Regions from separate parts of the Gelidimonas diazotrophica genome, predicted to be linked through region 1. Evidence: predicted binding sites of a transcription regulator. Region 1 holds the regulator's gene; each other region holds the start of a gene.
The links. The regulator sigma-54, encoded in region 1, starts transcription at its own class of promoters, with help from an activator protein. The targets are predictions, from matches to a motif close to TGGCANGNAANCTGCTTT.
Positions count from the first base shown of each region.

Region 2: KGFNPO_RS15130 (PQQ-dependent methanol/ethanol family dehydrogenase) is a predicted target of sigma-54. The motif match lies at 5,358-5,375, and genes of this name have one in related genera.
Region 3: nirB (nitrite reductase large subunit NirB) is a predicted target of sigma-54. The motif match lies at 4,075-4,092, and genes of this name have one in related genera.

Region 1 is NZ_CM146349.1:280,989-288,212, forward strand. Features, by position in the region: gene KGFNPO_RS01365 (enoyl-CoA hydratase/isomerase family protein) at 1-973, opposite strand, end outside; gene hpf (ribosome hibernation-promoting factor, HPF/YfiA family) at 1,121-1,486, opposite strand; gene KGFNPO_RS01375 (RNA polymerase factor sigma-54) at 1,593-3,068, opposite strand; gene lptB (LPS export ABC transporter ATP-binding protein) at 3,103-3,861, opposite strand; gene lptA (lipopolysaccharide transport periplasmic protein LptA) at 3,863-4,411, opposite strand; gene lptC (LPS export ABC transporter periplasmic protein LptC) at 4,465-5,061, opposite strand; gene KGFNPO_RS01395 (KdsC family phosphatase) at 5,058-5,603, opposite strand; gene KGFNPO_RS01400 (KpsF/GutQ family sugar-phosphate isomerase) at 5,603-6,628, opposite strand; gene KGFNPO_RS01405 (cation:proton antiporter domain-containing protein) at 6,713-7,224, shown strand, end outside.
Region 2 is NZ_CM146349.1:3,246,172-3,253,395, forward strand. Features, by position in the region: gene KGFNPO_RS15105 (ABC transporter substrate-binding protein) at 1-1,240, opposite strand, end outside; gene KGFNPO_RS15110 (PQQ-dependent catabolism-associated beta-propeller protein) at 1,233-2,222, opposite strand; gene KGFNPO_RS15115 (ABC transporter ATP-binding protein) at 2,245-2,961, opposite strand; gene KGFNPO_RS15120 (DUF779 domain-containing protein) at 2,963-3,337, opposite strand; gene adh (aldehyde dehydrogenase) at 3,479-4,999, opposite strand; gene KGFNPO_RS15130 (PQQ-dependent methanol/ethanol family dehydrogenase) at 5,461-7,179, shown strand.
Region 3 is NZ_CM146349.1:2,320,213-2,327,436, reverse strand. Features, by position in the region: gene KGFNPO_RS10810 (ABC transporter ATP-binding protein) at 1-557, shown strand, start outside; gene KGFNPO_RS10805 (protein kinase domain-containing protein) at 677-2,380, opposite strand; gene KGFNPO_RS10800 (nitrate/nitrite transporter) at 2,648-3,862, opposite strand; gene nirB (nitrite reductase large subunit NirB) at 4,127-6,568, shown strand; gene nirD (nitrite reductase small subunit NirD) at 6,783-7,136, shown strand; gene KGFNPO_RS10785 (nitrate reductase) at 7,133-7,224, shown strand, end outside.

The sequences.
Region 1 (7,224 bases):
TGTCCACCACCAGTGCCCGCACACCTTCGATGACTTCGCCCTGCTCGAAGCAATGACGCACCATGGTGCGCTCCATGCGCAGGCATTCGGCCACGCTCAGGGCGGCGCTGCGCCGGATCTGTTCCAGCGTCACGCACATCATCAGCGGCGAACGTTTTTGCATGAGGGCCAGAGTCTTTTGGGCGAACGGTGCTTGGTCCTGCGACAGCGATTTGATGATGTCTGGCACTGTATCCTGTGCAAAATGGCGATTGATCGCGTCCCGATGAACCGCCAGCATGCTGGCCTCGGGCGCAATGCCATTGTCGAAGTCGGCTGCGAAGTCGCAAATGGCCGTCCGCACCTCGATATCGTCGCCGGATTCGAGCATTTCTGTTAAGACCGGCAATTGCGACGACGGCAGGAAAAAATCGGCCAGGCCCGCATACAAGGCGTCCGCGGCGGTGATGATGTCGCCGGTAACGCCCAGATAGGTACCGAGTTGCCCTGCACATCGCGACAGAAAATAGCCGCTGCCGACATCCGGGAACAGGCCGATATTGACTTCCGGCATCGCCATTTTGGTGCGTTCGGTCACGATGCGCAGCCGGCTGGCAGGGCCGGCTTGCGCCACGCCCATGCCGCCGCCCATCACCACGCCATCCATCAGCGCGATATACGGTTTCGGATAATGATGGATCAGGTGGTTGAGCGCATATTCTTCGGTGAAAAAATCTTCCAGCAAAGCGCTGCCGCCACGCGGCGTTGCAATGCCGACATCGTAAAAGAAACGAATATCGCCGCCCGCGCAGAAAGCTTTTTCGCTGCTGCTGCGGATCAGCACCGCGCGGATGCCGGTGTCGGCGCGCCACGCCAGCAGCGTTTCAGTGAGAGTCCGGATCATCTCCAGCGACAAGGAATTGAGCGCCTTGGGACGATTCAGCGTGATGCAGCCGATCTGGTTTTCGGTCGAAATGTGAACGTGTTCTGTCATGGTGAAAGTGCGCCTTGGCTGGAATGGTGAATGGAGTTGCAATCGGGTAACAGTAGCAGATTGAACCGATGTATCAGGTACCAAAAAGGGCGCATCTTGCGCCCTTGATTGTTGCGAGTCGAATTGTTCGACTCTGCGTATCTCCTCTCAGGAAATCGCGGACGCTTCCGGCAACTCGGGTTCTCCGTCCCGGTGCTTGATGGCATCGTGTGGGTGGTCTTGTACCTTGCCCTTGTGCTTGATGATTTGGCGGTCGAGCTTGTCGATCATCGTATCGATGGCTGCGTACAGGTTTTGATCCGTGCTTTCAGCGTGCAGCGCTTTCCCGCTGAGATTCAGGTTGATTTCAGCGCGTTGCCGTTTTTCTTTTTCAGGGAGATTGTCAACGCTCAGGATGAGCGCGATATCAATGACATGATCGAAGTGGCGCGTAATGCGCTCGACTTTGGATTGTACATATTCGCGAATGGCGGGGGTTACTTCGAGGTGATGTCCACTGATGGTGAGATTCATAAAACACTCCTATGGAAATTATCGCTGCCTGCTTCGGGCCTGATGGGGCGGCCAGAGTCAAAATGCAGCAACAGTAACTGCATTGCAAGGACTTCAGACGACTGGACTACAAAGACTTTCGCAAATTGACAGGCGGGATTTTGAGCGCTTCGCGGTATTTTGCGACGGTACGACGGGCGATGACCATACCTTGCTCGCCCAGCATGTCGGCGATTTTACTGTCGGAAAGTGGTGTTTTCTGGTTTTCAGCTCCTATCAATTGTTTGATGAGTGCGCGGATTGCAGTGGAGGAAGCTTCTCCTCCGGTTTCGGTGGCGACATGGCTGCCAAAGAAGTATTTCAACTCAAACATACCATGCGGCGTGAGCATGTATTTTTGGGTAGTGACGCGGGAGATTGTGCTCTCGTGCAGGTTTAGTGTATCAGCAATTTCACGCAAGACAAGAGGCCGCATGGCGACTGCGCCGTGGCTGAAAAAATTCCGTTGCCGCTCGACTATCGCTTGTGCAACGCGCAAAATCGTATCAAAACGCTGCCGCATATTCTTGATCAGCCACTTCGCTTCCTGCAGCTGCGACGTCATCGAGCCGCTTCCCTTGTCTTGCTTAAGGATGTTGGCATACAGTGCATTGACCCGCAGGCGCGGCATGACTTCATGGTTCAAACTGACTTGCCAGCCATTTTTGCCGGGCCTGACTATGACGTCGGGCACTACATAATCGGCACTGCCGCTGCCGAATATGGCGCCCGGATGCGGGTTGCATTGCCTGATCAGCGCCTGTGCTTCGCGCAAATCCTCATCGTCGCAATCGAGCAGTTTTCTGAGTTTGCTAAAGTCGCGCTGCGCAAACAAAGCCAGGTGTTGTTCGACGATGGCCAGCGCCAGGCGACGCGTAACGAACGGTGCTTTAGGCAGGCGGCGGATCTGCAGCGCCAGACATTCCGACGGGTTGCGTGCGCCAACCCCGGCCGGGTCGAAACTTTGCAGCAAGGCCAGCGCGAACGTCAGATCTTCCGGCTCGATATCGAGTTCGGACGGCAAGCGAGCGTGGATGGCGTCAAGAGATTCTTCCAGGTAGCCATTGTCATCGAGCGCATCGATCAGCAATTCCAGCAACGCGCGGTCGCGCTGTTGCTGCAAGCTTAAATGGGCTTGCTCCAGCAGGTGCTCGCGCAGAGTGCATTCGTGGGCGCCGAGCTGGGCCCGGCCGTCGTCGTCTTCCGGTGCTTTGCTGGTGCGCGCCACATCGTCAAAACTCCAGTCCGATGCGGCCGTCTGTGCATCGGGCGTATCGAATCCGGCATCTGCTTCGGCGGCGCTGCCGTCTTGCATACTGGCTGGATCGGTTTCAGCTGAGGCTGTGGTGGTGGCAGGGCTGGTGCTGATTGCGCCATCGGCCAGCAAACGCACCGAATGGTCGAGCGGATCGTCCAGCCGTTCCAGCAGCGGGTTGTCGCACAGAATCTGTTCCAGTTCCTGGTGCAGCTCCAGCGTCGACAATTGCAGCAGGCGAATCGATTGCTGCAACTGCGGCGTCAGCGCAAGATGCTGCGAAGTGCGCAGCTGGAGTGATTGCTTCATACCGAAAGGACTTGTCGCATCAGGTGGTTTATCTTCACATGCGGAAATGTTCGCCCAGGTACACCCGCCGTACCGAGGCATCTTCAATGATGTCGTCGGGCTGGCCGCTGGCCAGCACCGCACCCTGGTTGATGATGTAGGCGCGGTCGCAGATGCCGAGGGTTTCGCGCACATTGTGGTCGGTGATCAGCACGCCGATGCCGCGCTCCTTGAGGAAACGCACGATGCGCTGAATCTCGATGACGGCAATCGGATCGATCCCGGCAAACGGTTCATCGAGCAGGATGAAGCGCGGGTTGGTGCCCAGCGCCCGGGCGATCTCGACCCGCCGGCGTTCGCCGCCGGAAAGCGACAGCGCCTGATTTTCGCGCAATTTTTCAATTTGCAAGTCGGCCAGCAGCTTGTTCAGGCGTTCTTCAATGGCAGCTTTCGAGAGCGCTTTGCCATTTTCTTTTTGCAACTCCAGTACTGCACGGATATTGTCCTCGACCGTCAGTTTACGAAAAACCGAGGCTTCCTGCGGCAGGTAAGACAGACCGAGTAACGCGCGGCGATGGATCGGCAGGCGCGAGATGTCGACGCCGTCGAGATCAATGGTGCCGGCGTCCGATGGCACCAAACCTACGATCATGTAAAACGATGTGGTCTTGCCGGCCCCGTTGGGGCCTAGCAAGCCAACCACTTCGCCGCTTTTTACTTCCAGCGAGATGTCGCGCACGACCAGCCGTTTGCTGTAACTTTTTTGCAGCCCGCGCACGCTCAGGGTACTGCCTGGGATACTGGATCGGCTCATCTTATTGGCCCTTTACAGTACGCGGCTGGATGGTCACCTTGATGCGCCCGTTGCCCGGCGTGCCGGCACCGCTGGCGCTGTTGGTAACGTTGAAGAATTCGCTGCCGCTGTTGTAGGAAATGAATTCGCCTTCGACTTCGTCGATGGTCTTGCTGCCATCGAGCCGCTTCAGCTTCGCGTGCGAAAACAATTTGGCTATTTCTGCCTTGGTATCGTATTCGATCCGCTCTGCCTGTCCTTCCACCCACAGGTTGGGACCGCCATCGCGCTTCTGGCGAAAGGTTGCCACTGCACCCGGTGCGCCGTACAAAGTGGCGAACTGATAGCCGGCCGGGTCTGTCGTGACGACCACCTTGCCCGCTTTCATCAGCAGCGTGCCGCGCGTTAAGACCACGTTGCCGATGAAGGTGTTGATCTGTTTGAGATCATCGTAAGCCATTTGGTTGGCTTCGATGTTGGTCGGCTTGTCTGCATCGGCTTTTTCGGCCAGCGCGCCCGCCGAAAAAATCATCCCGGCCAGCGTCAGGGACATCAGAAAAAACCGTTTCATAACGCTATTCCTATCAAAGAGGGTTGGTTGCCGCAGGCTCGGTGCAGTAAGCATCAATGCGCCGACGATGCCGGAAAGCTGCCGCGCACATTGCCCGATACACGCAATTCCCGGGTGGCGTTGTTGGCAAATAGGCCATTGCCCGAGAGCGTGGACTGGCCCAGCAGTACTTTCACCGGCTGGTCCGACTGCATCACATCTTCGTCGGGCAGCAGCAGCAGGTATTCGGTTTCTAGGTGCAGGGCTTGGCTCTGGCCGGAAGCGGGGCGATCGATTTGCACTTTCTTGTGCAGATGCACCTTGCTGTTATCGTCTTCGATGATTGCGCTTTCGGCGCGCATCGTCATCGGTGCGCGTGCCTGGCCCGGGTTGATGATGACCGGTTGCACGATTTGGTAAGAGTCATGCAGTGGCTCGTGGGTGAGCCTGTCGCCGGACATCTTGTAGTGCAGCTGTCCGTTTTTGGCGAGTTGAATGAATTTAAAATTATCGACATAGAAATCGGGTTCGCTGCGGGCAATATCCGGTGCGTTATCGATACCGCTTTTGCGCATCACTTCCAGCACCCAGAAACTGCCCAGCGTCATGACTACACCCAACGCAATGATCACGATCAGGCGCAGGCGATAGGTCGCGCCGGCGGTTTTCATGTCAGGTACGGCGCCAGCGCCGCCTCGTAATTGCCTTGCGCGCGCAGGATGAAGTCGCAAATCTCGCGCGCCGCGCCACGCCCGCCGCCGGCTTGCGTCACGTAATGGACCCGACACTGCACTTCGGGGTGTGCGTTCGGCACACTGGCGGCAAAACCTACCCGCGTCAGGATCGGCAGATCGATCACATCGTCGCCGATAAAGCCGCAGGATTGCATCGGGATTCCGGTCTGCGCCAGCAATTGCTCGAAGGCGTGCCGCTTGTCGTGCATCCCCTGCTGCACATGCACAATGCCCAGATCGGTTGCGCGCCGGGCCACGATGGCCGACTGGCGCGCGCTGATGATGGCGGTGGCTACACCCGATTGCTGCAACAGCTTGATGCCGTGGCCGTCGAGCACGTTGAAGCTCTTGATGACTTCGCCTTCCGGGCCGAAGTGCAGGCTGCCGTCGGTCAGGACGCCGTCGACGTCGAAAATCATCAACTTGACCTGGGTTGCGCGCTGCCGGGCACGTTCGATACGGTCATTGTCCTGCGTCATCAGATGACCTTGGCGCGGGTCAGGTCGTGGATATGCAGCGCCCCGATCAGAACCCCATCAGTGTCGGCCACCAGCAACTGGTTGATGCGGAATTGTTCCATGATTTCAACCGCTTCCACCGCCAACTGGTCGGGGCCGATGGTGCGCGGGTTGGCGTGCATCACGTCGGCGATCAGCAGTTTGCTGAAATCCTGGACATGCTCAATCAGGCGCCGCAAATCGCCGTCGGTAAACACGCCGACGGCGTGAAACCCATCGTCCACCACGGCGGTCATGCCGATGCTTTTGCGGGAAACTTCCAGCAGGGCGGCGCTCAGCGTGGCGTCGACCGCTATGGCCGGAACCGCGTCGCCGCTGCGCATCACGTCGCGCACACGGGTCAGCAGGCGGCGGCCGAGTGCGCCGCCGGGGTGCGAGCGGGCAAAATCTTCGGCCTGGAAGCCGCGCGCATCCAGCAGCGCCACCGCCACCGCATCGCCCAGCGCCAGAGCGGCGGTGGTGCTGGCAGTCGGCGCCAGATTCAGCGGACAGGCTTCGCGGTCGACCCGGACGTTGAGGTGCACATCGGACAGCAGCGCCAGGCTGGAAGCATCATTGCCTGTCATGGCGATGTGTTTGGCGCCCATGCGCTTGATGATCGGCACGATAGCCACCAGTTCCGCCGCTTCGCCTGAGTTGGAAATCGAAATAAAAACATCCTGCGCGGTCACCATGCCGAGATCGCCGTGCGCCGCTTCCCCCGGATGCAGGAACAAAGCCGGGGTGCCGGTTGAGGCCAGGGTCGAGGCGATTTTGCGGCCGATGTGGCCGGATTTGCCCATCCCGGACACCACTACACGACCGCGGCAAGCGAACAAGATGGCAACTGCCCGGCCAATGCGGTTGTCATCGGCGCACAGCCGCCCCTTTAGCGCCAGTATCGCGTCAGCTTCGATTTGCAGCGTTTCACGCGCCAAATCGAGCGCACGCAGCGCTTGGGGTGCGCCGAACGTCGTTGGCAAGTTTTTTGCAATGGATTGATTCATACTGAAAGTATAATCGAATTAGCAAAGCAAAAAACCTGCCAGTGGTAACAAAACTGTCTGCCCTGCGCCAACTTATTAAAAATCATGTTCTCAGCACTGGAAATTACCCTCATTTTGTTAAGCGCCGCGGTGTTGGGCGTGGTCGCTTTTCGCATGCTGCAAATGCCGCCGATGCTGGGGTATCTGGTGGTAGGCATGCTGATCGGACCGCACGCACTCGGTTTGGTGGAAGATAGTAAAAATACCCACCAGCTGGCGGAATTCGGCGTGGTTTTCCTGATGTTTTCGATTGGCTTGGAATTCTCGCTGCCGAAGCTTTTTGCCATGCGCAAAACCGTGTTTGGGCTGGGCATGGCGCAAGTGCTGTTTACGATTGCCGCCGCCATGGCATTTGGCTTGATGATGGCGACTTTGTTGCCGCAGCTGATGTCGATCAGCTGGCAGGCCTCGTTTGCATTGGGCGGCGCGCTGGCGATGTCGTCGACCGCGATTGTGTCGAAGATGCTGACCGAACGCATGGAGCTGGAAAGCGAACACGGGCGGCGCATTATCGCCATCCTGCTATTCCAGGATCTGGCGCTGGTGCCGTTGCTCAT
Region 2 (7,224 bases), 860 kb from region 1:
CTGAGACGTTGTTACCGCTATCGCTGAGTTTGCAGGGCGATTCCCTCTCATCTGCGCCCAAGGTATCGAGATTATTGCGGGGGTGCAAAAAACCATCGAAAGGCGCCACTCCGGCGATCCCGCCGCCGATGCCGCCGTGCGCCAGAAACACCGGTTGCCGTAACTGCTGATCCCAAAGGCGAAACGACACGCGCGCGCCTTTGAAGCCATCCAGCACCAGATCCGTGCTGCGCAAGGCGCGCCGATGTTGGCGCGCATCCGGCACTTTGAGCGCGACATCGATGATGGCCTTGGTGGCAATCCATGCGGCCCAATCGGCACCCGCCATCGGCCGGTTCGCCACTTTCTTGAAACGCCGCGACAATTGCGGCGCGCCATAGCGCTCCCATGAGGTTTGCCAGGCTTCGGCCACCAAGCCGGCGCTACCAACCACCGGACGCGGCAGATTGGTGCGGTAAGGCACATCGCGCGCGAATTCACCGTCGGCGTCCACCACCCACACCGCATCGGCATCAATCCCTGCCGTGAGCAATGCCACATTGCCCAGATCGCGCTCGCGCGGATCATTCGACAGCTTGAAAAGCTTGTCGGCCACCACCTTGATACCGTAGCGCTTGATCGCCTTCCTGGTCGCTGCGATGCGGGATGCATCGGCAGCTGCGGTGCTGGTCAGCAGCAGCACTCTGGTCCACTTGTGCGCGGTGAGGAATTGTGCGGTCGCATCCGCCATCATCGATTCGTCCGGCAGCGTATGAAACAGGTTCGCGCTGCAGGCGGCGCGGCGCAAGTTGTCCTCCGGCGCCGATACATTGAACAGCAGGACGTCGGTGGTTTGCAGTGCTTTACTCAATTCCGCCACAGTCGCGCCAGGCAGATCCAGCAGAAAATTCCGAACGCCCTTCTGCGCCATTGCAACGATCTGCTTCTGTGCCTGTTGGACGTTATCCAGCGGCACATCCTGCAACGCGATTTTCAAACCCGCATTGGCTAGCTGAAAGTTCGATTCAGCGATGGCGACTTCGGCCCCCGCTTTGGGCCGGCCCAGCGGATGGCCGGGATAACTTTTATCCAGCAGCTTAGCTGCATAGCGCGCATCGTCCGGCGCATACACGACGCCGATCGTCAATGTGCGCGCCTGTATTGCGCAACTTGCAGTTGCCAGCAAGATGCACGCCAGAACCTTGCACGCCAGCACCCTGCGCCAGCGGCCGAGTCTGAAATCAATAGCCGGATTAATCATCGATCACCACGCTATGCGGCACCCGGCCGGCCTTCACTGTTTTCACGGCGCGACCCTGGGCAACATCGACCACCGAGACATCGTCCGACAAGCCGTTGGCAACATACAGCGTCGCATTGTCGCGCGACAGCGCCAGGCCCCAGGCGCGTTTGCCGACCAGGATCAGGTTCTTCACTTTCCGGCTCGCCACGTCGACCACCGCCACATGGTTGGCCTTGCCCAGCGCCACGTACGCGGTTTTGCCATCGGCGGCCATCAGCAGGCCCACCGGAGTGACATCGTCGGCGCGGAAACCCTTGGGCTGGAATTTGACGGTGCCGGCAACGCTATTGTCAGCAGTGCGGATGATGCTCACCGAACCGCCACGTTCACAGGTAACCCATAGCTCTTTGCCGTCCGGGGTCAGCGCAAAGCGGCGCGGCCGCTTGCCGACTTCGATATTCTTGATGATCTTGCCGCTGGCAATGTCGATCACATGCACCAGGCTGGCCACTTCCGAGGTCGCATATAAGGTCTTGCCGTCCGGCGTCACCAATACGCCTTCCGGCTCTTCGCCTACCGTGATCTCGCTCAGCACTTTTTTGCTGGCAAGATCAACCGCCACGATGGTGGCATCGTCTTCATTGGAGAAATAGAGCTTCTTGCCATCGGGTGACAGATCGAAAATTTCAGCGCCCTCTTGCAACTTGATCTTGTCGACTACTTTTTTGCTGGCGACATCGACCACGATGGCACTGCCGTCATCGCCGCATAAGGCGATCAGCCGTTGTCGATCGATTGTCAATTGCATGTGACGCGGGCGCTTGCACGCGTTGATGGTTGCGATCTGTTGCTGCGTCTTGCCGTCCAGTACGGTGATCTGATTGTCTTTTTCACTGGAGATAAACACCGCTCCGGTTTGTTTGGCCGCTGCCGATGCAGAAAATGCAATCGCAACAGCCATTGCACACGTGGGCAAAAGTTTTTGGATTTTTATTGTCATGCTGCTGCGTCTCCCTTGGTACTTATTCAGTCAAGCGTAAAAAAGCATCGGTCAATGTTGCGCATTCCTGGCTGGCAAGCAGTTGTGCCGGCAGCCCATCGAATTGGACCCGGCCTTTGGCCATCACGATGATGCGATCCGCACTGTCGGCTTCATCCACCAGGTGCGTGGCCCACAAGACCGCCATGTTTTGTTCCCTGCACAGTGCTTTGACATCCGCAATGATTTGCATCCGCGAAGCCGGATCGATGCCGACGGTGGCTTCATCCATCAATAGCAACTTGGGGCGCGTCATCAACGCGCGCGCCAACTCCACCTTGCGCCGGTTGCCGCCGGACAGAACTCGGGCGCTGTCTTGTGCCCGTTCCGACAGGCCGAAGCGCGCCAGGCAATCTGCGATGCGCTGTTTTGCTTCAACCCGCGCAATGCCGTGCAGGTTGGCCTGAAACTGCAGATTGGCTGTAACGCTCAGATCCAGATCCAGGGCCGGCTGCTGGAACACGATCCCCAGTTGCGCCAAGGCGGGAATCGGCGTGATGCCGATATCTGCGCCGCAAATAACAGCGCTGCCCTGGTCGGCGATGAAGAGTCCTGAAAGTATTTGAAATAGCGTGGTTTTGCCGGCGCCGTTGGGGCCGAGCAGCGCCAGAAATTCACCGGCGGCGACATGCAGGCTGACGTTATCCAGCGCTTTGCGCTGCCCGAACGATTTGCAAATTGAAGTCACGCGCAGCGTCATGCTATTTATCCTGTTGTTCCAGGGTCGCACATTCGGCATCGGTGAATAAGCGCGAGCGCGTCAGAAAGCGTTGGCCTGAACCGTTTTCCAGTGAAAACATGCCGCCATTGCCGTTCACCACATCGATGATGAGTTGGGTGTGTTTCCAGTATTCGAACTGCTCGGCACCCATGTAAAACGGCGTGCCATTAATCTCGCCCAAATGGACGTCGGTAGCGCTGATTGCGAATTCACCTGCGGGGTAACACATCGGCGCGCTACCGTCACAGCAGCCGCCGGATTGAAAAAACATCAGCGGCCCGTGTTTCTGATGCAGCGTCTGCAGCAAATCCAGCGTTGCCTGGGTTGCCGTCACGCGTGGGATTGTGTGCGTCATAGATTGACTCCAACGTAGGTTGGTACTGAGCAAAGCGAGCCGGAATCGGTAGGTTGGGTTAGCGGCTTCATCGCGTAACCCGACATTTGCGACTGTGGATGTCGGGTTACGCTGCGCTTACCCAACCTACAACATCAAGGCTTAAAAGAAGCCGAGCGCTTTCGGGCTATAGCTGACCAGCAAGTTTTTAGTTTGTTGGTAATGATCCAGCATCATCTTGTGATTTTCGCGACCGAATCCGGACTGTTTGTAACCGCCGAACGCAGCATGGGCTGGGTACAGGTGATAGCAGTTGGTCCAGACGCGGCCGGCCTGGATTGCACGGCCGACGCGGAAGGCGCGCGAACCATCGCGGGTCCACAAGCCAGCGCCCAAACCGAACATAGTGTCATTGGCGATTTCCAGCGCTTCTGCCTCGTCCTTGAAGGTCGTGACCGATACCACTGGGCCAAAAATTTCTTCCTGGAAGATGCGCATCTTGTTATTGCCGTGGAATATCGTCGGCTTGATGTAATAGCCGCCAGCCAGATCGCCACCCAGATCGCAACGCTCGCCGCCGATCAGTTTGTCGGCGCCTTCCTGGGTGCCGATGTCCATGTAGGACATGATCTTATCCATCTGCTCTTGCGAAGTCTGAGCGCCCATCATCGTAGTTGCATCGAGCGGATTGCCTTGCTTGATGGCAGCCACGCGTTTTAACGCACGTTCCATGAATTTTTCATAGATCGATTCCTGGATCAATACCCGCGATGGGCAGGTGCAAACTTCACCCTGGTTCACCGCAAACATCGCGAAACCTTCCAGGCATTTGTCGAAGAAATCATCGTCTTGATCCATCACATCGGCAAAGAAGATGTTGGGCGATTTGCCGCCCAGCTCCAGGCTTACCGGAATTAGATTTTGCGCCGCGTATTGCATGATCAGGCGGCCGGTGCCGGTCTCGCCGGTAAAGGCTATTTTGGCGATGCGTTTGCTGGAGGCCAGCGGTTTGCCGGCTTCCAGGCCAAAGCCATTGACGATGTTCACCACACCGGCTGGCAGCAGATCCTGGATCAGTTCCATCAGAACCAGGATGGATGCCGGCGTTTGTTCGGCTGGCTTCATCACCACGCAGTTGCCGGCAGCCAGTGCAGGCGCCAGTTTCCAGACCGCCATCAGAATTGGGAAATTCCACGGAATGATCTGACCGACCACGCCGAGCGGCTCATGGAAGTGATACGCATAGGTTTCGGAATCGATCTGCGAAACGCTGCCTTCCTGAGCGCGGATGCAACCGGCAAAGTAGCGGAAATGGTCAATCGCCAGCGGGATATCGACATTCATGGTTTCGCGAATCGGCTTGCCGTTGTCGATGGTTTCGGCAGTAGCGATCAATTCCAGATTGGCTTCGATCCGATCGGCGACTTTGTTCAGGATATTGGCGCGGTCGGCTGGCGAAATTTTGGCCCAGGCATCTTTGGCGGCATGGGCTGCATCCAGCGCCAGTTCGACGTCTTCTGCGGTGGAGCGTGCGATTTCGCAGAATGGCTGGCCGGTAATCGGTGTGATATTGGCGAAGTATTCACCCTTGACCGGCGGCACGAATTTGCCGCCGATGAAATTGTCGTAGCGTTGTTTGAATGGGTTCTTGACGCCTAATTTGCTGATGTCTGCGAGATTCATGTCGTCCTCTTTCTTAAGTGATTATGTCGATTGGTCTTTGCCACAAGTGCGTCGTGCACATACCTGCTATTGCAAGCGCCATGCCAGCCTGGTTTTTCGCGCAGCAAGCCCTGCAATGGCGCATCACTTAGGGTGCCAACGCTCTAGCGGCCTAGGTGAACACATCGATCTGTCGCGCCTGATTTTGCTGAAAGTGGTTGTTTTTTGAACAGTGCAAGAATGACTGTTTCAAATTGACCCAATGTTGGACGCTGCAATCAAAAATGTACGGATACAAGCGATTGACTGGACGCGCGATGTCAGCCTGCTTTCTGCCTGCGAATGGCTGGAAAACAGGTTTTTCAAGGTGATTATCCGATGGCACGTACTTTGCCTATCTCCCTGCCGTTATGTGCTTCACATAATTGGTTCGTCTGTCATTTCAAGAGGAGATTGTTGTGCATATAAAATTATTAGGGTTAATGGTGGGCATTGCGCTGACTAGTGCATCCGCTGCGCATGCAGCGGGCGTAACGGATGCAATGATAGAAAAAAATTCAGACGGCAGCGTCTTGTCGTGGGGAATGGGGCAACAGGGACAGCGCTTTTCCAAACTGACCCAGGTCAACACCAAGACTGTCAACAAATTGACGCCTGCCTGGGCATTTTCATTCGGTGGCGAGAAGCAGCGCGGGCAAGAATCGCAGCCGCTGATTCACGATGGCAAGATGTTCGTGACCGGCTCCTATTCGCGCATTTATGCGCTGGATCTGAAAACCGGCGCCAAGCTATGGAAGTATGAACACCGCTTGCCCGAAGGCATCATGCCTTGTTGCGATGTGGTCAATCGCGGCGCCGCACTGTATGACAACCTGGTGATTTTCGGCACGCTCGATGCGCAACTGGTAGCGCTTGACCAAAACACCGGCAAAGTCGTCTGGAAAGAGAAGATAGACGATTATGCAGCCGGTTATTCGATGACGGCAGCGCCGTTGATTGCCAAGGGATTGTTGCTCACCGGCGTCTCCGGCGGCGAATTCGGCATAGTCGGCCGGGTTGAAGCGCGCAATCCGCGCACCGGCGAACTGGTCTGGATGCGGCCTATGGTGGAAGGACACATGGGCTACAAGTACGACAAGGACGGCAAAGGAATTGAAAACGGTATTAGCGGCACCGTCAACAAGACCTGGCCTGGCGATTTATGGAAAACCGGTGGCGCAGCAACCTGGCTCGGCGGCACCTACGATGCATCGACCGGCCTGGCCTATTTTGGCACCGGCAATCCGGCACCCTGGAACAGTCATTTACGCCCCGGCGATAACCTGTACTCGTCGTCCACCGTAGCGCTGGATGTGGACACCGGCAAAATCAAGTGGAGTTATCAAAGCACGCCGCACGATGGCTGGGACTATGACGGCGTCAACGAGTTCGTCACCTTCGACATGGATGGCAAACGTTTCGGCGGCAAGGCTGACCGCAACGGCTTTTTCTATGTAGTGGATGCAAAAAACGGCAAGCTTGAAAATGCCTTCCCGTTTGTCAAGAAAATCACCTGGGCCAGCGGCATCGACCTTAAAACAGGACGACCAAATTTAATTCCTGCCGGCCGCCCTGGCGACCCGACCAAAGGCGAGGAAGGCAAGAAAGGGAAAACCGCATTTGCAGCGCCCGGATTTTTGGGTGCCAAGAATCAGATGCCGATGGCATACAGCCCGCAGACCAAACTATTCTATGTGCCGTCCAATGAATGGGGCATGGATATCTGGAATGAGCCGATCTCGTACAAAAAAGGCGCAGCGTACCTCGGCGCCGGCTTTACCATCAAACCCAACTTTGACGATTACATCGGCGCGATGCGCGCAGTGGACCCCAAGACCGGCAAAATCGTGTGGGAAGTCAAGAATAACGCGCCTTTGTGGGGTGGCGTGATGACCACCGCCGGCGGCCTGGTATTTTACGGCACGCCCGAGGGCTTCCTGAAAGCGGTGGATGCCAAGACCGGCAAGGAACTGTGGAAATTCCAGACCGGCTCCGGCGTCGTGGCGCCGCCGGTAACCTGGCAGGAAGGCGATACGCAGTATGTCGCCGTCGTCTCGGGCTGGGGCGGCGCAGTGCCGCTGTGGGGTGGCGAAGTGGCTAAAAAAGTGAATTATCTGGAACAGGGCGGCAGCGTTTGGGTTTTCAAACTCGCTTCCAAATAAGGACCCGATCGGTAGATTGCGAGCGCTTGACTCCGGTAGTCGGCA
Region 3 (7,224 bases), 1.8 Mb from region 1:
TCCAGAACCACTCGCTGCTGCCGTGGCTGACGTGCTTTGAAAACGTCTATCTGGCAGTCGAACGCGTTTTCGGCGCTGCCGAATCGAAAGCAAAACTCAAGGAGCGCACCAAGGCTGCGCTGGAAATGGTCGGCCTGACCCACGCCGAAACCAAGCGCCCCAACGAGATCTCCGGCGGCATGAAGCAGCGCGTCGGCATCGCCCGCGCGTTGTCGATGGAGCCGAAAGTGTTGCTGCTGGATGAACCGTTCGGCGCGCTGGATGCCTTGACCCGCGCCCATCTGCAAGACGAGTTGCTGAAAATCGTCGCGAAAACCCAATCGACGGTGGTGATGGTCACGCACGATGTGGATGAGGCCGTGTTGCTGTCGGACCGGATCGTGATGATGACCAACGGCCCGGCGGCCACCATCGGCGAAATTCTGACCGTGCGGCTGGCGCGACCGCGCGAGCGCGTCGCCCTGGCGCAGAATGCCTTGTACAGCGAATACCGGACCTCGGTGCTGGAGTTTTTGTATCACCGCCAGGCGCATCCGGCGGAGAAAGAAGTGGCTTAATCGTGGGTAGATACTCTTAGGACTTACGCAATCCCAGAAACGTAGGTCGGAAAAGCGCAGCGCCTTCCGACAATCAGACGCAACGTCGGAAGGCGCTGCGCTTTTCCGACCTACAGTTCTCAGCGAATCACAATCAAATACAGCATCAATATATTCAAAATAATGGCGGTAATGGCGAGGGTGCGCCAGACGGAAACCGGGTCGCGGGTTGCCAGCGGCAGGGTGCCGGCGGTGGTCAGCGGACGCGTTGCACCGCGTTCCAGTGCCAGCAGGAATTCTTCCGCAGTCTCGAAACGGCTGCTGGTGTCTTTGGCCAGCGCCTTCAGCAACACGTTTTCCAACCACAACGGGATGTCGGGCCGGTAACGGCTCGGCGCTACCGGCTCGCCGAAGCGCGGGTGCTGGAACGGTTCGATCTCGCCGTACGGGTAATGCCGGGTCAGCAGGTAATACAGCGTCACGCCGACCGCGTACACATCGGTCTGGCGCGATGGCGGCGCATTGTCGAATTGTTCCGGCGCCAGAAAAGACGGGGTGCCGGCTTGCGGCGCTGGATTGCCTTGTTCGGCTTCGAATCCGGATTGCGCCACGCCCAGGTCCAGCACACGCAATTCGCCATCGTCGCCCAGATGCACATTGGCCGGTTTGATGTCGCGATGGAGGATGCTGCGCCGGTGCAGCGCGCCGATTGCGCGCACCAGTTGCTCGCCGTGGCGGACGACTTCCGGCACCGTGAAGTGCTGGCCGGCATCGAGGCACTGTTGCAGGTTATTGCCGGCATGCCAGGTGCAGAGGTAATACAAGGCGGTTTTGCGTTGCGGCGTGATGACCTGCGGGAAAAAGCGTGCGACCGCCCGTTTTGCCAGCCATTCCTCGTGCGCGAAAGCCGAGCGTTCCTGTTCGTCATTGGCGTGGTCGGGGTGCAGCGTCTTGAGCACCAGCTTGCGCTGCGTGGCCGGATCGAGCACGCGATACAACAGCGTCGCTTGCGACGCATGGATCATTTCTTCAACCAGGTAGCCGTCGATGCTCTGGCCCGCTTTCAGCCTGGGCGGCAGCGGCAAATCGCGCGAGATCGCGACCGCATCGCGCAAGTTTTTTTGCGGCAGCGCATCGACCCGCAATATCAAGGCGCTCAGATTATCTTGCGAGCCGGCTGCCAGCGCCGTATCCAGCAAAGCCTGGCTGGCGTGTTCGATACTGCCGCGGCCCTGCGCCGCCTCGGACAAGACGGCGGTCAGGTCGTATTCCGTGATCGAGGCCCAGACGCCGTCGCTGGCCAGCAGAAACACATCGCGCTGTTGCAGTTCGCCCATGCCGTGGTCGATTGCAAGCCGGGAGTCGAGGCCGATTGCACGCGTGAGCACATGCTGCATTTCGGGCCGGTCCCAGACATGGTCGGTGGTCAGCCGGGACAGTACGCCGCCGCGTAGCAAGTACAAGCGGGTGTCGCCGACATGGGCAAAATAGTAAAACCGGCCGCGCAGCACGATGGCAGTCAGCGTGGTCGCCATGCCGGCCAGTTCCGCCCGAATCGAACCTTGTTGCTGGACCCAGCTGTTGGTGGCCTTGATCACGCGCTCCAGCGCTTGCGTCACCGGCCAGGTATCGGGCGTGGCGTAATAATCGGCCAGCAAACCACGCACCGCGTATTCCGACGCTTCGCGTCCGCCTTCATTGCCGGATACGCCGTCCGCGATAGCGGCCAGCATGCCTTTGGTCGACAGTTCCGGCTCGTTGGGCGTGACCATGCCGAGAAAATCCTCATTGCGTTCGCGTTTCCCAGCGGATGTGGCGTGGCTGGCGGCGATGATCAGTGGCATGGTGTTGTCTCAGTCGGTAATCAAATTCTGTCCACGAAAGACACGAACAAATTCATGGACAATGAATTTGTAAAAACAGTGAGTATATGTATTTTCATGGCATTTTACGCATATTTTTATTGTTGATATAAAATATACTCCATTAAATTCTAAGAAAGAGCCAGGCGCTCGTTCAGCGTGCGAACCGCGTCTGTGCTATCCAAGTGCGCCCTTTTTCGTGGCTTTCGTGCTTTTCGTGGACCATGCTTTTCCGCATTTCCCTCATCATCAAATCTTGGCCGCTGTCATCGCCGCGCTACCCCAAGTGGTGCGCCAGCGGGTCTTGACCATCGACAAGCCGAGCAACGCGACTATCGCCAGCCCTGCAAAGATGGAAAGTCCCAGCTGATAGCTGCCCGTCAATTGCTTCGAATAACCGAGGCTGGATGCCAGGTAAAAGCCGCCGATGCCACCCGCCATGCCGACCAGGCCGGTCATCACGCCGATTTCCTTGCGAAAGCGTTGCGGCACCAGTTGGAATACCGCGCCGTTGCCGGTGCCCAGCGCCAGCATTGCCAGCGTAAACACGATGACGGCCGCGACCGCAGACGGCAGGCCGAAGCTGGCGATCAGCAGAAAACTTGCGGCCAGCACATACATGATCGACAAGGCCTTGATGCCGCCAATCCGGTCGGCCAGACGGCCGCCCATCGGCCGCACCAGCGAGCCGGCGAATACGCAGGCGGCGGTGAAATAGCCGGCAGCCACCGGTGACAAGCCGTATTGGCTGTTGAAGTAAATGGCGAGCGACGATGCCAGGCCGGAGAAGCCGCCAAAGGTGACGCTGTAAAAGAACATGAACCACCATGCATCCTTGTCTTTCAGGATGTGCAAATACTCGACCAGCGACTTCGCCGGTGGTGCCGACGGGGCGTCTTTGGCGTATGTCATATACACCACCAATGCCACGCTCAAAGGAATCAGGGCCAGGCCAAACACGTTTTGCCAGCCATAGGCGATCGCCAGTGACGGCGCAAATAATGCCGCAAACGCGGTGCCGGAGTTGCCGGCACCGGCGATGCCGAGCGCGGTGCCCTGATGCTCCGGCGGATACCAGCGTGATGCCAGCGGCAGCGCCACCGCGAAAGCCGCGCCGGCCACGCCCAGAATGACGCCCAATGTCAGCAAGCTTTGGTAACTTCCCAAGTTGCCCAACCACGCCCAAGTCAGCCCGGCGATCACGATCAGTTGGCCGATCAGTCCGGCTTTTTTGGGTTTCAGATGGTCCACCAGAACGCCCATCACGATACGCAACAAAGCGCCCGCCAATAAAGGCGTGGCGACCATCATGCCTTTTTGTGCGTCTGACAGGCCCAGGTCCTTGGCAATCAGGATCGCGAGCGGGCCGAGCAAAACCCAGACCATGAAGCTGAGGTCGAAGTAAAAGAAGGCGGAAAGCAGCGTCGGGGTATGTCCCGTTTTCCAGAACGATGTTTTTTGCATGATGACTCCTGATATGAATACGCGTCATTAATGCAAGCGCCATGCCATACGCCTGCGTGATGCCTGCACACTTGCCGGCACAACTTGATATGGCGTAAATCGGATAAGGGTTATTTTTGTGCGTTGCACTATTTCAGTGTGATTGCGTGCGGTAAATGCCCTTTAAGGGTGCAAATCTGGATTTCGCCACGGCCATGCACCACAAAACGCACTGGCATCAATTTTGCTCAAGTAAAGCCAACAGACATTTATTTGGGGACCGTGATGAAGAAGTTGAAACTGGTAATGGTGGGTAACGGCATGGCAGGCGTGCGTACGCTCGAAGAGCTGCGCAAGATCGCTCCCGATATTTATGACATCACCGTGTTCGGTGCGGAACCTTATGCCAATTACAACCGCATCCTGTTGTCGCCGGTGCTGGCCGGCGAGCAAACCGTACAGGACATCATGTTGAACGATGTCGATTGGTATGTGGAAAACGACATCACGCTGCATCTGGGCAAAAAGATTATCAAGATCGATCGCCTCAAGCGTCAGGTGATTGCGGAAGACGGCACCGTCGCCGAATATGACCGCTTGTTGCTGGCGACCGGCTCGAATCCATTCATGCTGCCGGTGCCGGGCAAGGACTTGGAAGGCGTGATCGCCTATCGCGACATCGCCGACACCAACGCGATGATAGCCGCGGCGACCAAGTACAAACATGCGATCGTCATCGGTGGCGGCTTGCTCGGTCTGGAAGCGGCCAACGGCTTGAAACTGCGCGGCATGGATGTCACCGTAGTCCATTTGCCGAAATGGCTGATGGAGCGTCAACTGGATGAAGTCGCGGGCAAGATGCTGCAGAAATCGCTGGAAGATCGCGGCCTGCATTTCCTGCTGGGGAAAAACACCGAGGTTATTATCGGCGACGAAGATGGTGGAAAAAGCGGTCATGTAAGAGCGATTCGTTTCACAGACGGACTGGAAATTCCGGCGCAATTGATCGTGATGGCAGTCGGCATCCGTCCCAACACCGCGCTGGCTGAATCGGCCGGCATTTATTGCAATCGCGGCATCGTCGTCAATGACACGATGCAGACCTATGACCCGCGCATTTATTCGGTCGGCGAGTGCGTCAACCACCGTGGCAATGTGTATGGGCTGGTCGCGCCGTTGTTCGACATGGCTAAAGTTTGCGCCAATCATTTGGCCAATTTCGGCATTGGCCGTTATCAGGGTTCGGTCACCTCGACCAAGCTGAAAGTTACCGGCATCGATCTGTTCTCGGCCGGCGATTTTACCGGCGGTGCAGGCACCGAAGAAATCATCCTGTCGGACCCGATAGGCGGCGTCTACAAGAAACTGGTGCTGAAGGACGACAAGCTGATCGGCGCCTGCCTGTACGGCGATACGGTGGACGGCAGCTGGTACTTCAAGCTGCTGCGTGAAAGCCGGGCGATTGCCGAAATTCGCGACAGCCTGATGTTCGGCGAATCGAACACCGGCGACGCCGGTCATGAAGGTTTCACCAAGGCCGCATCGATGCCGGACAGTGCCGAAGTGTGCGGCTGCAACGGCGTGTGCAAGGGCACCATCGTCAAGGCGATCAAGGAGCACGGCTTGTTCACGCTGGAAGATGTGCGCAAGCACACCAAGGCATCGGCTTCGTGCGGCTCCTGCACCGGTCTGGTCGAGCAGATCATCATGTCCACCGTCGGCGCCGATTATTCCGTTTCCAGCAAGGCCAAGCCGCTGTGCGATTGCACCGATCACACCCATCAGGAAGTGCGCGATGCGATCAGGGTCGAGAAATTCCTGAGCATCGCCCAGACCATGGAAATGATGGCCTGGCGCACGCCCAACGGCTGTACCAAATGCCGTCCTGCGATCAACTATTACGTGCTGTCAACCTGGCCGCACGAAGCCCGTGACGATCCGCAATCGCGCTATATCAATGAACGCGCGCACGCCAACATCCAGAAAGACGGCACGTACTCGGTCATCCCGCGCATGTGGGGCGGCGTGACCAACGCATCCGATCTGCGCCGCATCGCCGACGTGGCCGACAAATACCAAATTCCGACCATCAAGGTCACCGGCGGCCAGCGCATCGATTTGCTCGGCGTGAAAAAAGCGGATTTGCCGGGCGTCTGGAAAGACCTTGGGATGCCGTGCGGCCATGCGTATGCGAAGGCATTGCGTACCGTGAAGACGTGTGTCGGCAGCGAATGGTGCCGTTTCGGTACCCAGGATTCGACTTTGATGGGGCAGCAACTGGAGCGTGAATTGTGGAAGATGTACGCGCCGCATAAGGTCAAGATCGCGGTCTCCGGTTGCCCACGCAATTGCGCCGAATCCGGCATCAAGGACGTCGGCGTGATCGGTGTCGATTCCGGATGGGAAATTTATGTCGGCGGCAATGGCGGCATCAAAACTGAAGTCGCGCAATTCTTCGTCAAGGTCAAGACCCATGCGGAAGTGCTGGAATATGCGGGCGCTTTCCTGCAGCTATACCGCGAAGAAGGCTGGTATCTGGAGCGTACCGTCCATTATCTGGAACGCGTCGGCCTCGATCATGCGAAGAAAATGGTGCTGGAGGACGAGGCCAGCCGCAAGGCGTTGTATGAACGCATGCTGTTCTCGCTCGACGGCGAGGTTGATCCTTGGGTTGAGCCAGAGAAGGCGCTGGTTGATATGCGCCAGTTCGTGGCGCTGCCGGCCTGATTTGGTTCTGTTCCCTCTCCCGCAAGCAGGATAGGGAGTTTTGCTCCTCTCTCCCACTTGTGGGAGAGAGGCCGGGAGAGAGGGCGGTGACTATCCCCAAGGTGGTTGAATAGCACAAGCAATAAGTCATGAGTATTTTTAAAGTCACCCTTAAATAATGCGCAAAAGCAGTGTTTTTTTAATATACATCTATCTAGTATGGTAAGGATCTGAAATGTCGAATCAATGGAAAGTCATTTGCAAACTTGCCGATATTCCGGTACTGGGCGCGCGCGTGGTGCAGCGCGATGGGAAACCGGACGTGGCGATTTTTCGCAACGGCGAAGACAAGGTATTTGCACTGGTGGACCGTTGCCCGCACAAGGGCGGACCGCTGTCACAAGGTATCGTGTACGGCGAGCGTGTCGCCTGTCCTTTGCATAACTGGAACATCGAACTCGGTTCCGGCTGCGCCACCGCACCGGATGAAGGCTGCGCGCAAAAATTCAGCGTCAAGGTGGAAGCGGGCGATGTGTATCTGGACGCGGTCGAATTAGCTTCGCTGGCGATCGAGGCTGCCGCTGCATGAACCCATTGCGCGAGACTAAAGCAACCTGCTGTTACTGCGGCGTCGGTTGCGGCGTCATCGTGGAAACAGATGGCGTGCAGGTGACCGG